Regions from separate parts of the Streptomyces sp. NPDC059355 genome, predicted to be linked through region 3. Evidence: riboswitches for the same ligand, from Rfam matches in the RefSeq annotation. Region 3 holds a riboswitch; each other region holds the start of a gene.
What was found. A riboswitch is a leader RNA that binds a small molecule or an ion and turns the genes downstream of it on or off. The one in region 3 is predicted to bind cobalamin.
Positions count from the first base shown of each region.

Region 1 (5,138 bases), on a different contig from region 3:
GGAGTTGCAGGGCCCGGTCCGCGACGGTGAAGCCGGTGTCGGTCGCGAACCGCTTGGCCATGGCACAGAGCTGGGGCGCCTGCGGATCGCCCCGGTCCAGTGCCCCGGCGGCCGTACGGACCAGGGCGCGGGCTGCGGTGAGCTCGGTGGCCATGTCGGCCAGCCGGAACTGCAGCGCCTGCGCGTCGAGCAGCCGTCCGCCGAACGCCTCCCGGTCGGCGAGGTGGGTGAGGCTGCGGTCCAGGGCGCTCTGCGCACCGCCGAGGGAGCAGGCCGCGATGCCGAGGCGGCCGCCGTTGAGGCCGTTCATGGCGATGCGGAAGCCTTCGCCCTCGGCTCCCAGTCGCCGGTCGGCGGGGATCCGCACCCCGTCGAGGACGACCTGCCGCGTGGGCTGGGCGTTCCAGCCCATCTTGCGTTCGTTCGGGCCGAACGAGAGCCCGGGGTCGCCGCGTTCGACGAGGAAGGCGGAGATCCCGGCCGGGCCGTCCCCGCCGGTGCGGGCCATGACGACGTACACGTCGGCGGCGCCGGCCCCGGAGATGAACTGCTTGACGCCGGTCAGTACGTAGTGGCCGTCGCCGTCCCGCTCGGCGCGGGTGCGCAGGGCGGCCGCGTCGGAGCCCGCCCCGGGCTCGGTCAGGCAGTAGCTGCCCAGGGTCTCGGCGGCGCAGAGGCCGGGCAGCAGGCGGGCCCGCTGGTCCTGGTCCCCGTACCGGTCGATCATCCAGGCGACCATGTTGTGGATGGAGAGGTAGCCCGCGATGGAGGGGCAGCCCGTGGCCAGCACCTCCAGGACGAGGACGCCGTCGGTGCGGCTGAGGCCGGAGCCGCCGGACTCCTCGCGTACGTAGAGCCCGGCGAGGCCGAGGCCGGCCGCGCGGCGCAGCACGTCGACGGGGAAGTGCTTGTCCCGGTCCCAGGCGAGGGAGTGCGGGGCCAGCTGCTCCTGGGCGAAGTCGAGGGTGACCTCGGCCAGGGCGAGCTGGTCCTTGGTGAGCAGGGTCGTGGTCACGGCGGTCACGCCATCGTCGGGATGGTGAAGCTCGCGCCCTCCTTGACCCCTGAGGGCCAGCGCGAGGTGACGGTCTTGGTGCGGGTGTAGAAGCGGACGGCGTCCGGGCCGTGCTGGCCCAGATCGCCGAACCCGGACTTCTTCCAGCCGCCGAAGGTGTGGTAGGCGACGGGGACCGGGATGGGGACGTTGACCCCGACCATGCCGGTGTTGACGCGTCGGGTGAAGTCGCGGGCGGTGTCCCCGTCGCGGGTGAAGATGGCCACGCCGTTGCCGTACGGGTGCTCGCTGGGCAGCCGCAGGGCCTCCTCGTAGTCGGCGGCCCGTACGACGCACAGCACCGGGCCGAAGATCTCCTCACGGTAGATCCGCATCTGCGGGGTCACCCGGTCGAAGAGGGAGGCTCCGGCGAAGAACCCGTTCTCGTGCCCGGGGAGTGTGAACCCGCGTCCGTCCACGAGGAGTTCGGCGCCCTCGGTGGCGCCGATGCCGACGTAGCGGTTGACCCGGTCGAGGGCGTCCCGGCTGACCAGGGGACCGAAGTCGGCGTCCGGGTCGTCGGAGGCGCCGATGCGCAGGGCGGCGATGCGCTCCTTCAACTTGGCCACCAGCGCGTCCGCGGTCTCCTCCCCCACGGGGACGGCGACGGAGATCGCCATGCAGCGCTCGCCGGCCGAGCCGTAGCCGGCGCCGATGAGGGCGTCCGCGGCCTGGTCGAGGTCGGCGTCCGGCATCACGATCATGTGGTTCTTGGCGCCTCCGAAGCACTGGGCACGCTTGCCGTGGGCGGCGGCGGTGGCGTAGATGTGCGCGGCGATCGGGGTGGAGCCCACGAAGCCGAGGGCCTGGACGCGGGGGTCCTCCAGGAGGGTGTCGACGGCCTCCTTGCCGCCGTTGACCACGTTGAGCACGCCCGGGGGCAGGCCGGCCTCCAGGAACAGCTCGGCGAGGCGCAGCGGTACGGACGGATCCCGCTCGGAGGGCTTGAGGACGAAGGCGTTTCCGCAGGCAAGGGCGGGCGCGGCCTTCCACAGCGGGATCATCGCGGGGAAGTTGAAGGGGGTGATCCCGGCGACGACGCCGAGCGGGGAGCGCAGGGAGTGCACGTCGATGCCGGTGCCGGCGTTGTCGGTGAAGTCGCCCTTGAGGAGGTGCGGGATACCGGCGGCGAACTCGACCACCTCCAGGCCGCGTTGGAGATCGCCGTGGGCGTCGGCGACGGTCTTGCCGTGCTCGGCGGACAGCAGCCGGGCCAGTGCCTCGCGTTCGCCTTCGACGAGCTGGAGGAAGCGCAGCATGACACGGGCGCGTCGCTGCGGGTTCCACTGGCCCCATTCCGCCTGCGCCTCCTCGGCGTTGGCGATGGCCGCCTCGGTGTCGGCGCGTCCGGCCAGCGGGACCCTGGCCTGGACGGCTCCTGTGTTGGGGTCGTACACGTCGGCGTGGAGACCGGAGGTCCCGGTGGTGTGCTTTCCGCCGATGAAGTGGGTGAGTTCACGGACCATGGGAAGCCTGCTCTCGTCAGGTGAGATCCGAGGAGGGCGCGGCAGGCCCGCGCGGCGGCACCGGTCGTGGTGCGCGCCGCCGTCGGGCAGCCGCGGGACAGCGAAGGCGGCAGGCGCGCGGCGGATTGCGGATTGCGGATTGCGGGTGCCGACGCGGCTGCGGACGCGGAGGGGGATGCGCTTGCGGGAAGCGGGTGCAGGCGCGGGTGCGGATGCCTTCGGTGAGCTACGAACGCGCGGTCAGGGCCGCGTGCTTCGCGAACTCCGCCGGATCACCAGGGCCGTGGTCACGTACCGGTGCCATGCGTGTCTTCTCCATCCTCGTGGACAACACGGAACACCCCACGGCCGGTATCCTGACTCCCGGATCATCGCGCGCCGCCCGGCCTTCCCGACGGATCTCTCCGTCAGTGGCCTGACCTGCTGGACAGCACGCTTCCCGGTCACAGTGGCGGGACCGCGCCGGATTCACACCGGCTTCCCTGCACCGCGGGCTTGGTCACGAACATATAGTTGGACGTCCTAGTAAGTCCACCCCCCTCCACCGGAAGTCCAGCCGGCTCCACCGCGTCGGGTGAACGCGCGCCGGATCACGCCCTTGCGGCGGGGGCCGCCTCCGCGTTGCCCCGGGGCCCCTGGGACCTGATCATCAGGGCGGCGACCAGGGCCGCGAGCAGTACGCTGCCGGCCGCCCACCAGAAGTTCGCCGTCTCGGCGCGCAGCAGCTCCTTCTCGATCATGCTGGGCAGCACGGACCCTGCGCGCAGGCGGTCCACGTGGACGGAGATCACGGTGTCGAGCAGTGCCGCGCCGATCGCCAGGCCCAGTTCCCGGGCCGTGAGGACGGCTGCCGCGGCGCCACCGGAGCGCTCCGCGGCGACCGCGCCGGTCACGGTGGCGAGGATCGGCACGAAGGCCATGCCGATCCCGAGGCCGATGAGCAGCAGGGCGGGCAGCACCCCGATCGCGTACGAGCTGTCGAAGCCGAGGCGGGTCAGCAGGAACAGCCCGACGGCGGTGAGCACCAGGCCCCCCAGGATCGGGACGCGGGGCGCGACGCTGGGCAGCAGCCGGGCGGAGACCTGCGTGGAGCCGATCACGATCGCGGCGACCATCGGGAGGAAGGCCGCTCCGGCCATGACCGGGTCGTAGCGCAGGACGGTCGCGAGGTAGTAGCCGACGACCGGGTACAGGGCGGCGATGCCGGCGCCGGCCAGGAGCATGCCGAGGAGGCTGCCGGCGCGGTTCGGGTCCTTGAAGACGTACGCGGGGACGAGCGGGTTCGCCGCCGCGGACTGCCACCACAGGAAGCCGGCGAGCAGGATGACTCCGCCCACGAGCAGGACCAGGGTCAGGGGGGCGGCCCAGCCGCTGTTCTGGGCCTCGTTCAGTCCGCAGAGCAGGGCGGCGACCCCGCCGGAGCCGAGCAGTACGCCCGGCGCGTCGAAGTGGCCGCCGGTGCGGCCCGGGCGCTCGTGCACCAGGGTGAGCGTCCCGATCAGGCCGATCACGGCGATGGGGATGCCGCCGAACAGCGACCAGCGCCAGCTCATGGCGGTGAGCAGCCATCCACCCTCGGCCATCCCGAGTGCCGTGCCGGCGGCTGTGATCGCGGCGTAGATCCCGAAGGCCCTGCCGCGTTCCTTCGGGTCGGTGAAGCCGGTGGCCACCAGGGACAGCGCGGACGCCGTGAGCAGCGCGCCGAAGACGCCCTGGAGGACGCGGGCCCAGACGAGCGTGCCGGAGTCCCCGGCCGATCCGCCGAGCGCGGAGGCGGCCGCGCAGCCGAGCAGGCCGACGATCAGTGTCTGTTTGCGTCCCGCCAGGTCCGCGATGTGCCCGCCGATCAGCAGCACCGCGCCGAAGGCGATGAAATAGACGTTCGCCAGCGTTCGCAGGCCGTCGGTGGGCAGGTTCAGGTCGGCCTGGACGGCCGGAAGCGCGACGCTGAGGTTCGCCGCTTGGAGCAGCGCCATCAGCTGCACCAGGGCGATCACCGCCAGGCCCCACCAGCGCCCGGGGTGCGCGGGCGCGAGGTCGGGGAGGGAGGCCGGGGGCGGCCACGGGCTCGCGGGTGCGCCCGGGGGCGGTCCGAATCCCCGCGCGGGATCGAAGGGCGCGGGAGACGTCGGGGCGTAGGCGGGCGGCAGGGGCGGCGGCTGGGCCGGGGGCTGATCCTGCGGGGCGGGCGCCTCCGTGGAAGCCGTGGCCGGGGCCTGGGGCTCCGGCCGGTGCTGGGCCGGGATCGACGGGGCGAAGTCCAGCAACTCGGCTGCATGGCGCCCCAGTTGCGCCAGTACGGCGCCCGGCAGCCACTCCGCCGCCTGATCCGGCGCCGTACGCTCGGCCACCTCCCGGGGACTCGGACGCCGGGCCGGGTCCTTGTGCAGGCACGCGCGGACGAGGTCGACCAGCACGTCCGGCACCCCGGCCAGGTCCGCCTCCTCCTCGGCGACCCGGAAGAGGTGGGCGTTCAGGCCGGTGTCCGTGGCGCCGAACAGGAGGCGCCCTGTGGCGGCGTAGACAAGGACGGCGCCCAGGCAGAAGACGTCGCTGGCGGGGGTGAGTTCGAGGCCGCGGACCTGCTCCGGCGACATGAAGCCGGGCGAACCGATCAG
Region 1 is NZ_JBHYXN010000004.1:20,890-26,027, reverse strand. It holds gene ACFXGI_RS05165 (acyl-CoA dehydrogenase family protein) at 1-1,015, opposite strand, end outside; gene ACFXGI_RS05160 (CoA-acylating methylmalonate-semialdehyde dehydrogenase) at 1,021-2,520, opposite strand; cobalamin riboswitch at 2,849-3,045, opposite strand; gene ACFXGI_RS05155 (MDR family MFS transporter) at 3,111-5,138, opposite strand, start outside.
Region 1: linked by a shared signal. The riboswitch ahead of ACFXGI_RS05160 (CoA-acylating methylmalonate-semialdehyde dehydrogenase) and the one ahead of ACFXGI_RS13390 (cobalamin biosynthesis protein) in region 3 are both predicted to bind cobalamin.

Region 2 (5,138 bases), on a different contig from region 3:
ATCGAGTCACCCGTCGCGAAGAACGCGACCAGACGGCCGATCATGTGCTGCTCGGCCGGCGTCAGCTTCGCCAGGTCGGCGACGTCCGAGTGGAGGTCGACCTCCTCGACGGTCCAGGTGTTCTTGATCGCGTCCCGGTAGCGCTCGTAGAAGTCCGGGTAGCGCATGGGGCGGAGAGTCAGCTCGAAGCCCGGGTCGAGCAGGTTCTTCTTTGCGGTGGAGCTCATTACTGGCAGGCCTCGCAGGACTCGGGGTTCTCAAGGGAGCAGGCCAGCGCTTCCGCGGCCGCGGCCTCGGCGGCGGCGTCGGCCAGGGGGAGCGCTGCGGGGGTGGCCGCCTGGGCGGCGCGGGCGATCTTCGTCGCCGGGCGCGAGCGCAGGTAGTACGTGGTCTTCAGGCCCTGCTTCCAGGCGTACGCGTACATCGAGGACAGCTTCCCGATGGTCGGCGTCTCCAGGAACAGGTTCAGCGACTGCGACTGGTCGAGGTACGGCGTACGGGCCGCCGCCATGTCGATCAGACCGCGCTGCGGGATCTCCCACGCCGTGCGGTACAGCTCGCGCACCTCGGCCGGGATCCAGCCGAAGCCCTGGACGGAGCCGGACGAGTCGCGCAGCGCCTCGCGGGTCTGGGAGTCCCACACGCCGAGCTTCTTCAGCTCCTCCACCAGGTAGCCGTTGACCTGGAGGAACTCACCGCTGAGCGTCTCGCGCTTGAAGAGGTTGGAGACCTGCGGCTCGATGCACTCGTACACGCCGGCGATCGAGGCGATCGTCGCCGTCGGCGCGATGGCCAGCAGCAGCGAGTTGCGCATGCCGGACTCCGCGACGCGGGCGCGCAGCGCGTCCCAGCGCTCGGGCCAGTTCAGCTGGACGTCGTAGTGGTCCGGGTGCAGGACGCCGCGGGCGGTGCGGGTCTGCTCCCAGGCCGGGAGCGGGCCGCTGCGCTCGGCGAGGTCGCAGGAGGCCTCGTACGCGGCCAGCATGATGCGCTCGGAGAGCTTGGTGGACAGCGCCTTCGCCTCGGGGGAGTCGAACGGCAGCTTCAGCTTGAAGAAGACGTCCTGCAGGCCCATCGCGCCCAGGCCCACCGGACGCCAGCGGGCGTTGGAGCGGCCGGCCTGCTCGGTCGGGTAGAAGTTGATGTCCACGACGCGGTCGAGGAAGGTGACGGCCGTACGGACGGTCTCGTCCAGCCGCTCCCAGTCGATCTCACCGGTCTCGGTGAGGACGAACGCGCCCAGGTTGACCGAGCCCAGGTTGCAGACGGCGGTCTCGCCGTCGTCGGTGACCTCGATGATCTCGGTGCACAGGTTCGAGGAGTGGACGACGCTGCCCGGCTCGGCGGTCTGGTTCGCCGTGCGGTTGGAGGCGTCCTTGAAGGTCATCCAGCCCTGGCCGGTCTGCGCGAGGGTGCGCATCATCCGGCCGTACAGGTCGCGGGCGGGCATGGTCTTGCGGGCGAGGCCCGCGGCCTCGGCCTTGTGGTACGCGGCGTCGAACTCGTCGCCCCACAGGTCGACCAGCTCGGGCACGTCGGCCGGGGAGAACAGCGACCAGTCGGCGTCCGCGTTCACGCGGCGCATGAACTCGTCCGGCACCCAGTGCGCCAGGTTCAGGTTGTGCGTACGGCGCTGGTCCTCGCCCGTGTTGTCGCGGAGCTCCAGGAACTCCTCGATGTCCGCGTGCCAGGTCTCCAGGTAGACCGCGGCGGCGCCCTTGCGGCGGCCGCCCTGGTTCACGGCGGCGACGGAGGCGTCGAGGGTCTTCAGGAACGGCACGATGCCGTTGGAGTGGCCGTTCGTACCGCGGATCAGCGAACCGCGGGCGCGGATGCGCGAGTACGAGAGACCGATGCCGCCGGCGTGCTTCGACAGACGCGCGACCTGGTGGTAGCGGTCGTAGATCGAGTCGAGCTCGTCCAGCGGGGAGTCCAGCAGGTAGCAGGAGGACATCTGCGGGTGCCGGGTGCCGGAGTTGAAGAGCGTGGGGGAGGACGGCAGGTAGTCGAGGCGGCTCATCAGCCGGTAGAGCGAGGCCACTTCCTCGACGGCCTGGACACTGTCGTTCTCGGCGAGGCCGCAGGCCACGCGGAGCATGAAGTGCTGCGGGGTCTCGATCACCTGGCGGGTGATCGGGTGGCGCAGCAGGTAGCGGCTGTGCAGGGTGCGCAGACCGAAGAAGCCGAAGCGGTCGTCGGCGCCCTCGGCCAGCGTGTGGTCGACCAGCGCGTCCAGGCGGTTCGCGTGCAGCGCCACGAACTCGGCGGTGCGGTCCGCGATCAGGCCCTCGCGGTGGCCCACCGCTACGCAGGAGGAGAAGGAGGTGGCCCCCTGGCCGGCGGCTTCCTCGGCGACGGCCAGCGTCAGCAGCCGGGCGGCGAGCCGGGAGTACGCCGGGTCCTCGGAGATCAGACCGGCCGCGGCCTCCGTGGCCAGCCCGCGCAGTTCGGCCTCGTCGGCGGCGGCGCTGCGCCCGCGGAGCGCGGCGGCGGCGACCCGGCCCGGGTCGGTGTCGGGGAGGTCGGCCGTCAGCTCGGTGAGGGTACGCAGCAGTGCGGCCCCAGGTCCCCCGGTCTCGATTCCGGTGTCGGACGGGTCGGACTCGGCGCGCGGTGCGGAAGGCGCGATGGTCACGGGGGGAGCTCTCCCTCGCTCGGCTCCGGGACACCTGCGGTGCGGGCGCGAGCGGGCGCGTGCGGGCATGACGGGGCAGCACCGCGCGGCGTCCACCGGCCCAACCGCGAGGCCCGGACGTATCGACACCCGGTTCGGTCGAGCCGGGCGTACTGTCGGCAGGTCATCGGACTTGCGGTGACACCAATGGGTGTACTTCATACCGTTGCGGGACAGTTCCGGATTCGCACCGGATTCCCCTGCGACGACAGCGAGGACGAGCATACATGTGGGGGCCCCTTCATGCGCGACCCCCTAGATGTTGTGTCGGCGTGGCTACAGTTCGAGACCGTACGTGCGCAGAGGGAGGCCGGGGACGGGCTCCCAGTCCCGTTCCGGCGTGCGCACGAAACCGAGCCGTTCGTAGATCCGGTGGGCGCCGGCCATGTCGTCCGTGGTGGACAGCACGAGGCGCCGTACGCCCTCGACGGCCCGGGCGCGGTCCGCGCAGGCCCGCACCAGAGCCTCCCCGGCGCCGCGCCCGCGGCCCTCCCGGGCGACGGCCAGCATCCGGAACTCGGCCTCGTCGGGTCCGGCGATGTCGCACAGCGGGCTCCCGGGCGCGGCGAAGGCCACCCCGCCGAGGAGCCGGCCGTCGCCCGTCGCGGCGACGAGTATCACCCCGTCGGCGGCACGCCCGGCCACGTCGCGCAGCCGAGCGAGGTACGGGTCGTCCTCGCCGAACGTCAGGAACCCGTCCCCGAGGTAGGCCTGCGCGGTGATTTCCCCGAGCGTCCCGTACTCCGCCGCCAGAGCTTCCCTGATCACGATGTCCATGCGGTCGAGTGTGCCGGACGGCTGCCGGTGCCCGGCGCTGTCGTCGGAGACGGCACCGTCGAGGAAGGCGAGCGAGGCATGACCGTGATGCCCGACCGGCCCCACATGACGACCGCAGTGTTCGAGCACCTCGCCCGGATAGCGGCCCGCGAGGAGGAGGGGCTGCGACTGGAATTCATCGGTGGGGTGCTGAGGAGCAAGGCAATGACGGTCGGGGACCACGGGACGGGCGGATCATTCTGTGGTTGACGCGGATCTGCATCCGGCACCACCCGGGCTTCTGGCTGCACCCAGGGCAGGGAATCAAGGCAGAGCAGTACCGGGAGGGCCGTGCCATTCCGGACGGCGTACTGGCGCACGAGGACGCGTTCGTCGGGCAGGGCGACTGGGTGGACCCGGGCCCGATCCTGATGGCTGTCGAGGTGACCTCGTGGGACTCCGATACCGAGCGGCGAGACCGGATCGAGAAGCCGCGTGCCTACGCGGAGACCGGCATCCCCGTCCACCTGCTCGTCGATCGGCTCAAATGCCAGGTTCTCGTCCACAGTGACCCGGATGGCGCCCGCTACGAGACCGTACGCACGGTGCCGTTCGGCAGGGAAGTCCGGCTCCCGGACCCTGTCGGCATCACCCTGGATACCGAGCCCCTCAAGGACTGGGTGCGCTGACCCGCACGACGTGAAGGGGCTCAGCCGGTGACCGGCGGAGCCCCTTCACGTAAGTCCTCAGCAGCAGCGGAAGCCCTCGCGGGGGTCCGCCTCGCGGGAGTCCGTGCGGGCGCGTTCGAAGGCGCGGCGGGTCATGACCTGCGCGTCCGGGTCGTGCGTACGGGCGTGCGCGACGTAGCGCTCGTACGCCGCCTCGCCCGAGAACTCCCGTACGAAGAACCGCGCCTTCGCCAGCGCCGCGCGGACCCCGCTCACGCCACCGGCTCCTTCACGCGGCCGCCGCCCGAGTCCAGGCCTGCGGCGGCGAGCTCCGCCCGCTCCTCGGGCGTCGCGATGAGCCCGGCCGGGGCGATGATCTTCGATTCGGTCCACGGGACCTCGGACAGCCTGACCGCCTCCGGGTTGCCGGCGGCCTTCAGGCAGGTCCGCGCCGCGTCCAGCAGCACGATGACGATCAGGATCGCGAACAGCGCCGACAGCGCGCCGTCTACCGTCGCGTTCGTGACGATCGTGTGCATCTCGCCCATGTTCTTGGCGGGCGGCAGGACCTTCCCGGCGTCGATCCCGGTCTGGTACTTGTCGCGCTGCGCGAAGAAGCCGACCTTCACGTCGTCGGAGAACACCTTCTGGTAGCTCGCGGTCAGCGTGACGGCCACGTCCCAGGCCAGCGGGACGCCGGTCACCCAGGCCCACTTGAGCCGGCCGGACTTGACCAGCAGCGTGGTGCAGACGGCCAGTGCCACCGCCGCCAGCAGCTGGTTCGCGATCCCGAACAGCGGGAACAGCTGGTTGATGCCGCCCAGCGGGTCCTTGATGCCGACCCACAGGAAGTAGCCCCAGCCGCCCACGACCACCGCGCTCGCCAGCCACACGCCCGGCTTCCAGCTGACGTCCTTGAAGGACTTGTGCACGTTGCCGAGGGTGTCCTGGAGCATGAACCGGCCGACCCGGGTACCCGCGTCGAGGGTGGTCAGGATGAACAGGGCCTCGAACATGATCGCGAAGTGGTACCAGAACGC
Region 2 is NZ_JBHYXN010000009.1:30,128-35,265, reverse strand. It holds gene ACFXGI_RS11185 (ribonucleotide-diphosphate reductase subunit beta) at 1-227, opposite strand, end outside; gene ACFXGI_RS11180 (ribonucleoside-diphosphate reductase subunit alpha) at 227-2,635, opposite strand; cobalamin riboswitch at 2,775-2,916, opposite strand; gene ACFXGI_RS11175 (GNAT family N-acetyltransferase) at 2,951-3,451, opposite strand; partial or broken gene ACFXGI_RS11170 (Uma2 family endonuclease) at 3,530-4,119, shown strand; gene ACFXGI_RS11165 (CstA-like transporter-associated (seleno)protein) at 4,177-4,374, opposite strand; gene ACFXGI_RS11160 (carbon starvation CstA family protein) at 4,371-5,138, opposite strand, start outside.
Region 2: linked by a shared signal. The riboswitch ahead of ACFXGI_RS11180 (ribonucleoside-diphosphate reductase subunit alpha) and the one ahead of ACFXGI_RS13390 (cobalamin biosynthesis protein) in region 3 are both predicted to bind cobalamin.

Region 3 (5,138 bases):
GGAGCGGAATGTTCCGATTGCGGCCCGGCGGGTCCGGGAAGAGATCCCGGGGCGGTCCGCCGGGGTCGGCGGCCGGGAGTGATCTGCGTCTCCCCGCGAGCGTCTCCGAGGCGGGTCCGGGGCCCTCGGGCCCCCGGTGGAGCCATCCGTTCACCCAGCTTTGACGTGCATTAATCGCCGTATCAGCGCCAAAATGGGGATGAAGGTCCCGATGGCACGACGGGCCCGTACACCGCTCCGCCGGAGTCAGTTCACCTTCCGTTCATCCAGGTTGCCTACGGTCGCCGAGCCACTGACGTCAAACAGAAGCCTGGGTAAATGGAGCACATAACGCTTCTCCTCGGGATCGTGATCATCACCGCTCTCGTGTTCGACTTCACGAACGGTTTCCACGACACGGCCAACGCGATGGCCACCACCATCTCGACCGGCGCCCTCAAGCCCAAGACGGCGGTGGCCATGTCCGCCGTGCTCAACCTCGTCGGCGCGTTCATGTCCGTGGAGGTCGCCAAGACGATCTCCAAGGGCCTGGTCAACGAAGAGGGCATCCAGCCGGAAGTGATCTTCGCGGCCCTCGTCGGCGCGATCCTCTGGAACCTCGTCACCTGGCTGGTCGGACTCCCCTCCAGCTCCTCGCACGCCCTGATGGGCGGCCTGGTCGGCGCGGCCGTCGCCTCCGCCGGCCTCGGCGCCGTCAACGGCGGCACGCTCGTCACCAAGGTGCTGCTCCCCGCGGTCGCCGCGCCGATCGTGGCCGGCGTGGCCGCGATGCTGGCCGCCAAGGTCACGTACAAGCTGGGCGGGAACGTCGGCAAGAAGACCTCCGCCAGGGGCTACAAGGCCGGTCAGATCGCCTCGGCCGGTCTCGTCTCCCTGGCGCACGGCACCAACGACGCGCAGAAGACGATGGGCATCATCACCCTGGCGCTGGTCGCCGGCGGCGCGCTCGCGCCCGGCTCCAACCCGCCGGTCTGGGTCATCGTCTCCGCCGGCATGGCGATCGCGTTGGGTACCTCCCTGGGTGGCTGGCGCATCATCCGCACCATGGGCAGCGGCCTGACCGACCTCCAGCCGCAGCAGGGCTTCGCCGCCCAGACCTCGGCCGCGAGCGTCATCCTGGCCTCCTCCACCCTCGGCTTCTCCCTCTCCACCACCCACGCGTGCTCCGGCGCCGTCATGGGTGCGGGCCTGGGCCGCAAGGGCGGTGTGGTCCGCTGGTCCACCGCCACCCGCATGTTCATCGCCTGGGGCCTGACCCTGCCGGCCGCCGCCGTCGTCGCCTCCGGCGCCGAGCTGGTCATGCGCACCGGTGACGTCGGCGTCGCCGCGGTCGCGCTCTTCCTGGTCGCCTCCTGCGCCGCCATCTGGCTCATCTCGCGCCGCCAGGTCGTCGACCACAGCAACGTCAACGAGGTGCAGCCGGCCGCCGCCGAGGCGCCGGGTGTGGTCACCACGGCCATGGCCGCCGTCACCGTCCCGCCGACGATGGCCGCCGAGGCCGCCGCCGGTACGACCGCCGCGGTCACCGACGAGGCCCTGAAGGCCACCATCCCGGCGGCCGCCCCGGCCGCGCCGGCGGCTCCCGCCGCCGCGGTCTGACCCCGAGAACGACAGAGGAATCCGCAGTATGAAGATCGACTGGGCAGCACTCGGCTCCGTCTTCGGGGTCAGCCTCTCCGCCACCGTCGCCCTCGTGGCCCTGTTCACCCTGGGCCTGGTGGGCCTCTCCAAGCACGAGGCCGCCACCGAGCAGGGCGGCACCGCCACCCTCGCCCGCAGCAGTGCGTACGCCTGCTTCGCGCTCGTCGCGGGGGCCGTGGCCTACGGGATCTACCTGATCGTCGCCTGATCCCGGCCGACACGACCCGATCGATTCGGGCACGGCGTACGAAAGCTCCCTCCGGGTTTCCCGGGGGGAGCTTTCGTACGTCTGTGACGTGTGCCGTTCACCTGCCTCGCCGCAGGTCAACGGCGAGTTGACGGGCCTTCGCGGTGCGTGGTGGACTGCCCGAGCCAATACGGCGGCATGGAGAGGAAGTCCGGTGCGAATCCGGCGCGGTCCCGCCACTGTCACCGGGGAGCACGCGGCTCGTGCGCCCCGGGAGCCAGGAACTCCCACCGCCGGACACGTCGAACCAGGGCGCGGACCCTGAGTGAGGACATACCTGCACCATGCGTGCCGACCGCGTCTTCGCGTACGGCGCCACGGCGGGCCTGATCGGCGACCGGATCCTCGGTGATCCGCGCCGCGGGCACCCCGTGGCCGCCTTCGGACGAGCCGCCGCCGCCGTCGAGCGCGCCCTGTGGCGCGACGACCGCGGCAGGGGCGTCGTACACACCCTCCTGTGCGCCGGGGGCGCGGCCGCCGTCGGCGCGCTGGGCGCCCGGGCCGTGCGCTCCCGTCCCGCGGCCGCCCGTGTAGCCCTGACCGCCGCGGCCACCTGGGCCGTCGTCGGCGGCACCTCGCTGGGCCGGGAGGCCCGCGCCATCGGCGGCGCGCTCGCCGCCGGGGACGCCGAGGTGGCCCGCGAGCGGCTGCCACACCTGTGCGGGCGCGATCCGCAGGCCCTGGACGAGCAGCAGATGGCCCGCGCCGTCGTGGAGTCGGTCGCCGAGAACACCTCCGACGCGGTGGTCGGGGCCCTCGTGTGGGGCGCCGCCGCCGGGGTCCCCGGGCTGCTGGCGTTCCGCGCCGTGAACACCCTGGACGCCATGGTCGGCCACAAGTCGCCGCGCCACCTGCGCTACGGGTGGGCCTCGGCCCGGCTCGACGACCTCGCGGGCTGGCCGGGCGCCCGGCTGACCGCGCTGGCCGCCGTACTGGCCGGGCCCGACCGGCGGGGAGCCGTACGGGCCTGGCGCGCGGACGCCGCCGCGCACCCGAGCCCGAACGCCGGCCCCGTGGAGGCCTCCTTCGCCGGGGCGCTCGGCGTGCGGCTGGGGGGCACCCTGGCGTACGGGGGACGGGTCGAGCACCGGGCCGTGCTGAACGGCGGGGCGGGGCGGCCCGTGCAGGTCTCCGACATCGAACGCGCGGTGCGGCTGTCGCGTCAGGTGACGTGGCTGGCACTGGGGGCGTGTGTGGCACTGCGCTGTGCGGTGTCGTACGGCATACGGAAGGGACGCGGATGAGCGGCGGGAAGCTCGGCGGGGGACTCCTCGTCGCCGGCACCACATCGGACGCGGGCAAGAGCGTCGTCACGGCGGGCATCTGCCGCTGGCTGGCCCGGCAGGGCGTGAAGGTGGCGCCCTTCAAGGCGCAGAACATGTCGCTGAACTCCTTCGTGACCCGCGAGGGCGCCGAGATCGGGCGCGCGCAGGCGATGCAGGCGCAGGCGGCGCGCGTGGAGCCGACGGCGCTGATGAACCCGGTGCTGCTCAAGCCCGGCAGCGACCAGAGCAGCCAGGTGGTGCTGCTGGGCAAGCCGGTGGGCGAGATGAGCGCCCGCGGGTTCTTCGGGAGTGTCGGGCCCGCGGCGCAGCCGCAATCGGGCGCGGCGTCCCCCGGGAAGGCGCTGTACGGAGGACGGCGGGAGCAGCTTCTCGGTGTCGTCACGGACTGCCTGGAGCAGCTGCGGGGCACGTATGACGCCGTGATCTGCGAGGGGGCGGGCAGTCCGGCCGAGATCAACCTGCGCCGGACCGACATCGTGAACATGGGCATCGCGCGGGCCGCGCGGTTCCCGGTGGTCGTGGTCGGGGACATCGACCGGGGCGGGGTCTTCGCCTCGTTCTTCGGGACGACGGCGCTGCTGTCGCCGCAGGACCAGTCGCTGATCGCCGGATACATGGTCAACAAGTTCCGCGGCGACGTGTCGCTGCTGGAACCCGGCATGGAGATGCTGCGCTCCCTCACCGGACGGGGGACGTACGGCGTCCTGCCCTTCCGGCACGGGCTGGGCATCGACGAGGAGGACGGGCTCCGGGTCTCCCTGCGGGGCGCGGTCCGCGAGTCGGTGGTGGCCCCGCCGGTCGGCGAGGACGTGCTGCGGGTCGCGGTGTGCGCGGTGCCGCTGATGTCGAACTTCACGGACGTCGACGCGCTGGCGGCGGAGCCGGGCGTGGTGGTGCGGTTCGTGGACCGGGCCGAGGAACTGGCCGACGCGGACCTGGTCGTGGTGCCGGGCACCCGGGGCACGGTCAAGGCCCTGGAGTGGCTGCGCGAGCGCGGCCTCGCGGACGCGCTGCTGCGGCGGGCCGCGGAGGGCCGGCCGGTGCTGGGCATCTGCGGCGGCTTCCAGGTGCTCGGCGAGCACATCGAGGACGAGGTCGAATCGCGGGCCGGCTCGGTGGCCGGGCTGGGGCTGCTGCCGGTGCGGATCCGCTTCGAGCGGGAGAAGACCCTGGAGCGGCCTTCCGGGACCGCGCTCGGCGAGCGCGTCGACGGGTACGAGATCCACCACGGGGTGGCCGAGGTCCTCGGCGGGGAGACGTTCATCTCTGATGACCAAGGACGCAGTCTCGAAGGCTGCCGCGTCGGTTCGGTGTGGGGCACCCACTGGCACGGCTCGCTGGAGTCGGACGGCTTCCGGCGGGCGTTCCTCCGGGAGGTGGCGCTGGCGTCGGGCCGCCGCTTCGTCCCGGCGCCCGACACCTCCTTCGGTGCGCTGCGGGAGGAGCAGCTGGACCTGCTGGGCGATCTGATCGCCGAGCACGCGGACACCGACGCCCTGCTCCGCCTGATCGAGACGGGCGCCCCGGCGGGCCTCCCGTTCCTCCCCCCGGGCGCCCCGTGAAGGCCCCCGCCCCGCGGGCGGCTTCCGCCGCCGGCCCGCGCCCGTCCACCCGTACCCGCACCAAGAGAGGCATCGCATGAGCACGCCCTACCCGTTCACCGCAGTGGTCGGCCAGACCGACCTGCGGCTGGCGCTCCTGCTCAACGCCGTGAGCCCAGCGGTCGGCGGCGTCCTCGTGCGCGGCGAGAAGGGGACCGCCAAGTCCACCGCCGTCCGCGCGCTGTCCGCGCTGCTGCCGCAGGTCGACGTCGTCCCCGGCTGCCGGTTCTCCTGCGCGCCCGGCGCCCCCGACCCCGCCTGCCCCGACGGCCCCCACGAGCCGGGCCCCGGGACCGCCCGGCCCGCGCGCATGGTCGAGCTGCCCGTCGGCGCCTCGGAGGACCGCCTCGTCGGCGCCCTCGA
Region 3 is NZ_JBHYXN010000011.1:53,465-58,602, forward strand. It holds gene ACFXGI_RS13380 (anion permease) at 319-1,599, shown strand; gene ACFXGI_RS13385 (hypothetical protein) at 1,628-1,849, shown strand; cobalamin riboswitch at 1,984-2,135, shown strand; gene ACFXGI_RS13390 (cobalamin biosynthesis protein) at 2,173-3,132, shown strand; gene ACFXGI_RS13395 (cobyric acid synthase) at 3,129-4,736, shown strand; gene ACFXGI_RS13400 (putative cobaltochelatase) at 4,813-5,138, shown strand, end outside.

Region 4 (5,138 bases), on a different contig from region 3:
GGCGCCGGAATGCACCTGGCGCGCTGGGTGTTCTCCCGCGACCTGCTGCTCGACGGGGAGACCTGCGCGACGGGCGAGGGGGACATCCGGGTGTGGCCGCGGTGGCAGGGCGGGGAGCCGCGGGTCTTCCTCGCCTTCACCAACGGCGCGCAGAGCTGCGTCGTGTCCGCCCGGGCGAAGGACGTACGGGTGCTGTGCCGGCGGCTGGTCACTCTGGTGCCGCGGGGCGAGGAACGGCGGCACTACGACCTCGACGCCGAGCTGAGCACCCTCCTGCCCCGATAGGGTCCAATTTGGGATTATTTCTTTTGGTTTGATGCGGTCTGGGTGCAACCATGAGCCTGCCGGGGAGTGTCCTCAGCAGTGACACCGGTCCCCGCCTCTGAAGAATCAGGGGGACGTCATGAACCATCTCCGCCGCCGGCAGCTCGTGGCCCTCGCCACAGGTGCGCTGCTCACCGCCGGGATCACCCTCGCCGCGCCGGCCTCGGCCGCCGTCCGGCCCACGCCGCTCGTCGTGAACGCCCGCTGGGGCGGGCACTGCACGTACGACCGCATCGTCATCGACCTGCGGGGATACGTGCCCCAGGCCACCGTCACCCGCGTCCCGCGGCTGGTCCACGACGGGTCCGGCGCACCCGTCCCGCTGGCCGGGAAGCACTTCCTTCAGATCCGGCTGCATCCCGCCGCGGCGCACGACCGCGCGGGCGACAGCACGTACCGCGGGCCGAAGCTGGTCAAGATCCATCTGCCGCAGCTGAAGGGGCTCGCCCTGACCGGCGACTTCGAGGGTTACGTGACCTTCGGCGCCGCCTTCGAGGGCAGGCCCTCCTTCAGCTCCTTCAAGCTGCACGGGCCCGAGCGCTTCGTGCTGGACGTCGCGCACCGCAACGTGTGCCGATGAGGGCGGAGGGCGGGCGGGTGCCGCCGGGCACCCGCCGGCCAGACGGGACTTTGACGACACGACCTAGCGGTAGTCGGGGTTCGGGAAGTCGAAGCGGCAGCCGGCGTCCCACTCCGAGCGCTGGTTGCCGTGCGCCGGGATGCCGCCCCCGCGCTTGAGCAGGGCGGCCAGGTGCATGAGGTTCCAGGACATGAAGGTGGTGTTGCGGTTGGTGAAGTCGTTTTCGGGTCCGCCCGAACCGGGGTCGAGGTACGAGGGCCCGGGCCCGGCCTCGCCGATCCAGCCGGCGTCGGCCTGCGGCGGGATCGCGTAGCCGAGGTGCTGGAGGCTGTAGAGGACGTTCATCGCGCAGTGCTTCACGCCGTCCTCGTTGCCGGTGACGAGCGCGCCGCCGACGCGGCCGTAATAGGCGTACTGGCCCCGCTCGTTCAGGATCGAGGAGCAGGCGTAGAGCCGCTCGATGACCTGCTTCATCACGGAGCTGTTGTCGCCGAGCCAGATCGGGCCGCACAGCACGAGGATGTCGGCGTCCATGATCTGGCTGTAGAGGACGGGCCACTGGTCGCTTTCCCAGCCGTGCTCGGTCATGTCGGGCCAGACACCGGTGGCGATGTCGTGGTCGACGGCGCGGATGAGCGAGGTCCGGGCGCCGGCCGCCGCCATGACGGCGCGGCTCCGGTCGATCAGGCCCTCGGTGTTGCTGGTCTCGGGCGAGCGCTTGAGGGTGCAGTTGACGTAGACGGCGGTCAGGTCGGAGTAGTCGAAGTCGGCGGGCACGCCGCCAGCCTGCGCGGCGGCGGCCGGGGCCGCCAGCGGACGGCAGCCGTTCGGGCGTCCGGGCGTCCGGACCGGGGTTGGTGCAGGTCCGTCCGTCCGACTAGGGTCAGTGAGCCTTGGTGTTCGGGAAACCGGTGGGAAACCGGTGCGGCCCTCGCCACTGTGAACGGGAAGTCCGGCTCCACTCTCCCCCAGACTCCGTCCGGGAGGTGCCCCCATCGGGAAGCCACTGGGCGGCGCGGGAGGTTCCGCACCGCCCGGGAAGGCGGAGCCAGGGCATCAGCACCCGTGAGCCAGGAGACCGGCCGGGGCGCGTCGTCCATCCACGAGGTGCTGGAGAGGTCTCCCCACACATGCACATAGCCGAGGGGTTCCTGCCCCCGTTGCACGCGGTCGCCTGGGGCGCCGCGTCCGCTCCGTTCGTCGTCCACGGTGTCCGCGCCCTCACCCGTGAGGTGAAGGCGAACCCGGAGAGCACGCTGCTGCTCGGGGCGTCCGGAGCATTCACCTTCGTCCTGTCCGCGCTGAAGATCCCGTCCGTGACGGGCAGTTGCTCGCACCCCACGGGGACCGGACTCGGGGCGATCCTGTTCCGGCCGCCGGTCATGGCGGTGCTCGGCACGATCACCCTGCTCTTCCAGGCGCTGCTGCTGGCGCACGGCGGTCTGACCACCCTCGGCGCGAACGTCTTCTCGATGGCGATCGCCGGACCGTGGGCGGGGTACGGGGTCTACCTGCTGCTGAAGCGCTTCGGCGTCCCGCTGATGGCGACCGTCTTCTTCGGCGCCTTCTTCGCCGACCTGGTCACCTACTGCGTGACCTCCGTGCAGCTGGCGCTGGCCTTCCCGGACCCGGGTACCGGATTCCCCGGCGCGCTCGCGAAGTTCGGGGGCATCTTCGCCGTGACCCAGATCCCGCTCGCGGTGAGCGAGGGGCTGCTGACGGTGCTCGTGATGCGGCTGCTGATGCAGTCGAGCAAGTCGGACCTGGTCCGGCTGGGCGTGGCGAAGCTGAGCGGGCGCAGCGGGCAGAGCGAGCGGAAGGCGGCGCTCTGATGGGCATGAGCCGGAACACGAAGATCAACGGCCTGCTGCTGCTCCTGGTGGCGGCGCTGGCCGTACTGCCGATCGCGCTCGGGATGGGCGAGGGCAAGGAGGAGCCCTTCACGGGCGCCGACGCGCAGGCGGAGACGGCCATCACCGAGCTGAGGCCGGACTACGAGCCCTGGTTCTCGCCGCTGTACGAACCCCCCTCCGGGGAGGTGGAGTCGGCCCTGTTCGCCCTCCAGGCGGCCCTGGGCGCGGGCGTGCTCGCGTACTACTTCGGCGTCCGCCAGGGCCGCCGCCAGGGCGCCGCGCTCGCCGCCGCCGCGGGTGCTCCGGATACCGCCGGGGCGTCCGACACGGCCGCCGCGGAGTCGTAGGCGGTGCTGCCGATCGACGTGGCGGCGCACGGCAGCCGGTGGCGGCGCCGGCATCCGCTGGAGAAGGCCCTGCTGGGGCTCGGGCTGACGGTCACCGCCGTGTGCCTGCCGCCCTGGCCCGGCGGGCCGCTGGTCGCCGCCGCCACCCTCGCCGTGCTGCTCGGCCCGGCCGGCGTGGCCGGGCGGCAGCTGTGGCGGGCCTTCCGGATCCCGCTGGGCTTCTGCTTCACCGGCGCGCTGCCGCTCCTGGTCGCCGTCGGCGGCCCGGCCGGGTTCGTCTCGCTCGCACCCGACGGCCCCCGGCACGCCGCGGAGCTGCTCCTGCGGACCTCGGCGGCCTCCCTCGGCGTGCTGCTGTTCGCCTTCACCACACCCGTCTCGGACGTCCTGCCCCGGCTGGTCCGGGCCGGGGTCCCGGCGCCGGTGGTGGACGTGGCCCTGGTCATGTACCGCATCGGCTTCCTGCTGCTGGACTCCACGGCCCGGGTCCGGCGTGCCCAGGCGGCCCGCCTGGGCACCTCCGGGCGGGCCGCGGCGTGGCGTTCGCTGGCCGGGCTCGCCGCGACCTCCTTCGTACGGGCCTTCGACCGCGCGGCGCGGCTCCAGGAGGGGTTGGCCGGGCGCGGCTACGACGGCGCGCTGCGGGTCCTCGTACCGGAGGCGGCCCTGTCCTGGCGGTTCCTGGCGGCGTCCGGGGCCCTGCTGGCGGCCCTGATCACCCTGACTCTCACCCTGAAGGGGCTGTACCTGTGAACCCGTTGGTGGAACTGGCCGGCGCCGGATACGCGTACGAGGACGGCCCCGCGGTCCTGTCCGGCGTGGACTTCGCCATCGCCGAGGGCCGGGCGCTGGTCCTGCTGGGCCGCAACGGCAGCGGGAAGACCACGCTGATGCGGCTGCTGAGCGGGGGCCTGCGGCCCGGCACGGGCGCGCTGCGCCTCGACGGCGCGGCGGTCTCGTACGACCGGGCGGGTCTGACCCGGCTGCGCACGGCCGTGCAGCTGGTGGTCCAGGACCCGGACGACCAGCTGTTCGCGGCCTCGGTGGAGCAGGACGTGTCCTTCGGCCCGCTGAACCTGGGACTGGCGGCGGCCGAGGTGCGCGCCCGGGTGGATTCGGCGCTCGCCGCGCTGGACATCACGGCGCTGCGGGACCGCCCGACGCACCTGCTCTCGTACGGCCAGCGCAAGCGCGCGGCGATCGCGGGGGCCGTGGCGATGGCTCCGCGGGTGCTGATCCTGGACGAGCCGACGGCGGGCCTGGACCCGGACGGACAGGAGCGCCTGCTGGACGTTCTGGCGGGGCTGCGGGCGGCCGGCACCACGGTGGTGATGGCCACGCACGACGTGGACCTGGCGGTCCGCTGGGCCGACGACGCGGCGGTGCTGACCCCGTCGGGCATCCGCACCGGCCCGGCGCAGACCCTCCTCTCGGATCCGCAGCTCCTGACCACGGCAGGTCTGCGCCAGGCCTGGTCCCCGGCGGTGACGTCCCTCCTGCGGGCCCACGCGCTCCTGCCCCCGCATGTCCCGGGCCCGAAAAACCCGGAGGCCCTGGCCGCCTGGCAGTAGTGCCCGCCCCCGTTCGGCGCCGCGTCCCTAGGATGGCGGCATGTCGCTGCCGCATGCCATCCTCACCGCCCTGATGGAGAAGCCCTCGTCGGGGCTGGAGCTGACGCGGCGGTTCGACAGGTCGATCGGGTACTTCTGGTCCGCGACGCATCAGCAGATCTACCGCGAGCTCGGCCGGCTGGAGGAGGCCGGGCTGATCCGGGCGCTGCCCAGCGAGGTCCCCGTACGGGGACAGAAGAAGCAGTACGAGGTGCTGGACGCGGGCAGCGCGGAGCTGGCGCGGTGGGTCGGTGAGAGCCAGGACCCGAAGGCCATCCGGGATCCGCTGCTGCTGCGGATCCGGGCCGCGGCCGTGGTCGGGCCGCACGGGCTGGCCGCGGAGCTGCGGCGCCATCTGGAGCTGCACCGGCGGCAGCTGGCGGTCTACGAGGCGATCGAGGAGAGGGACTTCCCGCCGGGGCGG
Region 4 is NZ_JBHYXN010000018.1:144,031-149,168, reverse strand. It holds gene ACFXGI_RS19265 (SsgA family sporulation/cell division regulator) at 1-285, shown strand, start outside; gene ACFXGI_RS19260 (hypothetical protein) at 404-904, shown strand; gene ACFXGI_RS19255 (flavodoxin family protein) at 968-1,681, opposite strand; cobalamin riboswitch at 1,782-2,006, shown strand; gene ACFXGI_RS19250 (energy-coupling factor ABC transporter permease) at 2,035-2,736, shown strand; gene ACFXGI_RS19245 (energy-coupling factor ABC transporter substrate-binding protein) at 2,742-3,104, shown strand; gene cbiQ (cobalt ECF transporter T component CbiQ) at 3,108-3,857, shown strand; gene ACFXGI_RS19235 (ATP-binding cassette domain-containing protein) at 3,854-4,675, shown strand; gene ACFXGI_RS19230 (PadR family transcriptional regulator) at 4,716-5,138, shown strand, end outside.
Region 4: linked by a shared signal. The riboswitch ahead of ACFXGI_RS19250 (energy-coupling factor ABC transporter permease) and the one ahead of ACFXGI_RS13390 (cobalamin biosynthesis protein) in region 3 are both predicted to bind cobalamin.